DNA from 2 places in the Mesorhizobium sp. M1169 genome. Region 1 is predicted to be linked to the other one. Evidence: riboswitches for the same ligand, from Rfam matches in the RefSeq annotation. Region 1 holds a riboswitch; the other holds the start of a gene.

Region 1 (2,465 bases):
CAGCCGCACGCCGGCGTGGATGGTGAAATAGTCGACGCCCTGTTCGGCCTGTTCGATCAGCGTGTCGCGGTAAACCTCCCAGGTAAGATCCTCGGCAATGCCGCCGACTTTCTCGAGCGCCTGGTAGAGCGGCACCGTGCCGATCGGCACCGGCGAGTTGCGGACGATCCATTCGCGGATGTTGTGGATGTTGCGGCCGGTCGACAGATCCATCACCGTGTCGGCGCCCCAGCGGATCGCCCACACCATCTTTTCGACCTCTTCAGCCATCGACGATGTGACGGCGGAGTTACCGATATTGGCGTTGATCTTGACCAGGAAATTGCGGCCGATGATCATCGGTTCGCTCTCGGGATGATTGATGTTGGCGGGAATGATCGCGCGTCCGCGCGCCACCTCGTGGCGGACGAATTCAGGCGTGACGAAGTCGGGGATCGCCGCGCCGAAGGCCTCGCCGTCGCGCTCAAGCTTGCCGTGCAGGATCTCGCGACCAAGGTTCTCGCGGATGGCGACGAACTCCATTTCGGGCGTGATGATGCCAGCGCGCGCATAAGCAAGCTGTGTCACCGCCTTGCCGGTCTGAGCCCGGAGTGGCCGGTTGCGGACTGGAAATTCCGGTGTTAGGCGCTCGCCCGCCGCAAACCCATTGTCTTCTGGCCGGACGTGGCGGCCGTCATAGGCTTCGACATCGCCGCGCGCGGTGACGCATTCATGGCGAAGCCGTGCAAGGCCGTTTTCGATGCTGGTTTCGACAGTCGGGTCGGTATAGGGGCCGGACGGATCGTAAGCGGTCACCGGCGGCTCGCCTGCCGTCGGATGGACGGAGATTTCGCGCATCGGCACCCTGATCTGCGGGTGGATGGCACCGGGCTTGTGGATTTTGCGTGAGGCAGGCAGCGGTCCCGTCGACACGGCGGGGGTGAGGGCATTCATCTTGAGGCTCCTTTGCTCGTGCATTGGAGACCCAGTTCTGTGCCGGAAGGATGAAAAGACGCTTCTGTCGACCTGCCGAAACAGGACCTCGGGCGTGAACTCCCGCAAAGCGCTTGCACCGTCCCTACGCCAGTATGAACTGGATCAGGTTCAACGGGTCACTGCGCCGCGAAAGCCAGCAGTATCTCAGCCCCTTGCCGGGACTCCCCTGGTGAATGCGTGAGGTTGGACGGGACGGCTCCGGTTTGTCAAGCGCGTTCTGGCCGCGGCTGATCGGCGGCCGGTCAGACCGTGCGGAAAAATCGTGCATGTCTCGGCGACAAGTCAAGCGTCGGAGATGAAGGCAAGGACAAGGGAATCGCAAAGCGTCGGACTAAAAATCGATCCTGATGATCACACCTTCAATGGGCACCAAAGGTTTGCGCGTAGATCGCCTCGATTCTTCCTGCCTCGTCACTGGTCAGCGCGGCGAATTCCTTCTCGCGCGCGCGGTTCGATAGATGGCCATCATTCTGGTGAAGAAAACGGAAGAGCAGATCGGTCAACCGCTCGGGCATGTCGATAAAGGCGTCCACCTGCTGCCGGAACTGATCGTAGCGCTGCAGAAATGCGGTTTCCTCGGGAAGGTCCCGTTCGATCGTCCGCTGAACGCAAGCATAGAGGAATTCGGCGTGCGGGGTTGCATCGAAGAACCGGTAGAAATCACCGGTGTCATTCAGCACCCGGACGTTGAATTGCGGCGTCGGTTCCCATTCCACCAACGGCAGAAGGCGCTGCGAATAGCTCTCGAGCACGCCCCTGTACTCGTTGATCTGGTCCAGGATCGCGGCCGAGACGGGAAAGACCACTCCCGGCGGATTGAAGCCGCGCATGGCAAGGACGTGGTGGATTAGGTAGCGGTGAATGCGGCCGTTTCCGTCCTCGAACGGGTGAATATAGACAAAGCCGAAGGCGAGGATTGCGGCGGCTACGACTGCATCAAGCTTTTGCGCGGGGCCCTGATCGAACGCCGCCATTCCATCGATTAGCCGCGGCAGGTCCTCGGGCCGAGCGCTGATGTGATGGGGCAAGGGCGTACCGTTGTCTCGATCATGCTCACCGACGAAACCTCCTTCTTTTCGGAAGCCAAGTCTTACGAAACGAGCGTCACCAAGTACAATTCTTTGCAGACGCAGCAGCTCATCGCGATCGATCGGCCAGCGGCCGGCTTCGCCGATGGCGCGGCCCCAGCGCTGGATGCGATCTTGCGGCGGGTGCTCGCCCTCGATCGCATAGCTTGATCGCGAGTCTTTGAGCAAAAGAAAGGCGGCGGTCCGAGCAAGGAGGTCGCGCGGCACGTCCGCTACGATTGCCTCCGCGCGCCGCGGTAGTTCAAGGCCGATGAATTTTTCGAGAATCTTGGTGCGGAACACCAGAGGGCAGAACTCACGCGTGCCGGGGAGATTGTCCCTTACGCGATAGCGCGAAGCGGTCTTGTCGGGTCCGGGCCACTGCAGCTCGGGATCGACAACCGGAATGTATCGTCCGGCCTC
Region 2 (2,465 bases), on a different contig from region 1:
TTTGCCGAGGTCAGTGCCAACGGAAGTCTCCCTCCCCCTTGTGGGGAGGGGTTAGGGGTGGGGGTACGTCGTAGAGCGAAAGCCTCGGCGTTCCATCTGCGATAGCCGTGCCCTTGAGGGGGAGATGGCCGGCAGGCCAGAGGGGGGTGGCTTGGCGCAAACATGCGACGAGGCTTGAGCCCTACTTGCTCATCGCCGCAAGCCACTCATCGACCCAGGCCTTGCGGTTGGCCGCGACGTCTTCCGGGCTGAACAGCAGGGTCTTGGTCGGCTTGACCAGCTTGTCGAACGCCGGGTTGAGCGGCTTGTCGGTTTTGCCGGCCGGGAACATCCAGTTGGTTTCGGGAATGACATCCTGGAATTTCGGTCCGGTCATGAAGGCAATGAACTTTTCCGCCAGCGGGTTCTTCGCGCCCTTGGTGGTGATCCCCGCAACCTCGATCTGCAGATATTCGCCCTCCTCGAAGGACGCCGCCTGGTAGCGCTCGGTGTTTTCGGCGACCATGTGGTAGGCCGGCGAGGTCGTGTAGGACAGCACCATCGGCGCCTCGCCCTTGGTGAACAGGCCGTAGGCCTCGCTCCAGCCCGGCGTTACCGTCAGCACCTTCGCCTTGAGTTTGGCCCAGGCTTCCGGCGCCTTGTCGCCATAGACCGACTTGACCCACAGCAGCAGGCCAAGGCCCGGCGTCGAGGTGCGCGGATCCTGGATGACGATCTTCTCTCCGGCATCGCCCTCGACCAATTCCCTGAGGCTCTTCGGCGGGCTCTTCAGTTTTTCGGTGTCGTAGACGACGGCGAAATAGCCATAGTCGAACGGCACGAAAATATCGTCGCTCCAGCCGCCCGGTACATTGACGCCCGAGACGGCGCCGTGCGGCGAAAACAGGCCGGTTGCCTTGGCGTCGGCGGTTAAGTTGGTATCGAGGCCAAGTACGATATCGGCCTTGGTCGCGGCGCCTTCCAGCTTCACACGGTTGAGCAGCGCCACGCCGTCGGCGACCGAGACGAATTCGACGACGCAACTGCATTCGGCCTCGAAGGCCTTCTTCACTGCCGGTCCCGGACCCCAATCGGCGGTGAAGCTTTCATAGGTATAGACCGTCAGTCTATCCTGTGCCGATGCCTGCCCTGGCAGGGCGAGCGCGGATGCCGCAAGCAGGACAATTGAGACAAGAGAGTGGAAAAAACTGCGCATCGGCGCCTCCTTCGTTCGCGTTGAAAGGAATTGAGGCGTCGGGCTGTCCGAAACGTCTAATCCCTCCGCCGGTACAAACCGGATCAGGTTCAGCGGGTTGGCAGTCTTGCCTCTCAGCCGGTCCGCGAAGATCGCGTCCGGCACCCCGTTAGAGCGTTGCGACACATAGGCCCGGCCGAAGTGCTGCGCAAGCGGAAGTTTGCCGGACATCCAAAGCCCAGCCTTCCGTTTCGTCTGCCGTTTCATCTTCCGTTTCCGGGGCAGGGCTGGTAAGGGCCACGAGATATGAGCACATTCACCATCCTGCTTGGCGGCGATCTCATCCGCACGCCGCTGCTCGACCGCCAGGTCGAAGGCTCGCGCGTCATCGCCGCCGACGCCGGCATCGGCCATGCCCGTATGCTGGGCCTGAGGCCGGAACTCTGGGTCGGCGATTTCGATTCCGTGCCTGCCGAGTTGCCGGAGGATCTGGCCGCCGTGCCACGGCAGGTGTTTCCTGCCGAAAAAGACAAGACCGACGGTGAACTCGCTATCGCCGCCGCGCTCGAACGCGGTGCGACCAGCCTTGTGCTCGCAGGCGCCTTCGGCGGCAAACGTACCGACCACATCTTCCTGCATCTGGCGCTGAGCGTCCGGCTGGCGGAAGGCGGGACGAAAGTGCTTTTGACCAGTGGCGTACAGGAAGGCATTCCCTTGCTGCCGGGAAAGACTGGCTTCGACTATGCCGACGGCACGCTGTTTTCGGTGCTCGGCTTCTCCGATCTCGCCGGCCTGAGCGTCACCGGCGCCAAATGGCCGCTCGACCATGTCGAGGTTGCGTTCGGCTCGTCGCTGACCATTTCCAACGAGGTCAATGGCCGGCTCGAAATCGCGCTGGCCAGCGGCCGCGCGCTGCTGCTCGCGCATCCCTACCCTCTTCCGGAAAGCTGAGCCCAGAAAGCTGATATGGCGCCGCCACTTCTCAATCTCGACGGGATAAAGCTGACCTTTGGCGGCACGCCGTTGCTCGACGGTGCCGCCTTGACGGCCTCGGCTGGCGACAAGATTGCCCTGGTCGGCCGCAACGGCTCTGGCAAGTCGACGCTCCTCAAGATCGCCGCCGGGCTGATCGAACCGCAGGATGGCGAAGTCTTCCGCCAGCCCTCGGCAACCGTGCGCTACTTGCCGCAAATGCCCGACATGGACGGTTTTGCGACCGTCCGCGCCTATGTCGAGGCGGGGCTCGGGCCTGCCGACGATCCCTACCGCGCCACCTATCTGATGGGGCATC

The links. A riboswitch is a leader RNA that binds a small molecule or an ion and turns the genes downstream of it on or off. The one in region 1 is predicted to bind thiamine pyrophosphate.
Region 2: it holds a riboswitch for thiamine pyrophosphate, as region 1 does, so the genes downstream of both, thiB (thiamine ABC transporter substrate binding subunit) here and thiC (phosphomethylpyrimidine synthase ThiC) in region 1, are expected to answer to the same signal.

Annotation. Positions count from the first base shown of each region.
Region 1 is NZ_JAMYME010000035.1:17,037-19,501, forward strand. It holds gene thiC (phosphomethylpyrimidine synthase ThiC) at 1-933, opposite strand, end outside; TPP riboswitch at 1,037-1,153, opposite strand; gene NKH41_RS26080 (Fic family protein) at 1,335-2,465, opposite strand, start outside.
Region 2 is NZ_JAMYME010000004.1:250,875-253,339, reverse strand. It holds gene thiB (thiamine ABC transporter substrate binding subunit) at 182-1,195, opposite strand; TPP riboswitch at 1,239-1,353, opposite strand; gene NKH41_RS06425 (thiamine diphosphokinase) at 1,481-2,125, shown strand; gene NKH41_RS06420 (ABC-F family ATP-binding cassette domain-containing protein) at 2,141-2,465, shown strand, end outside.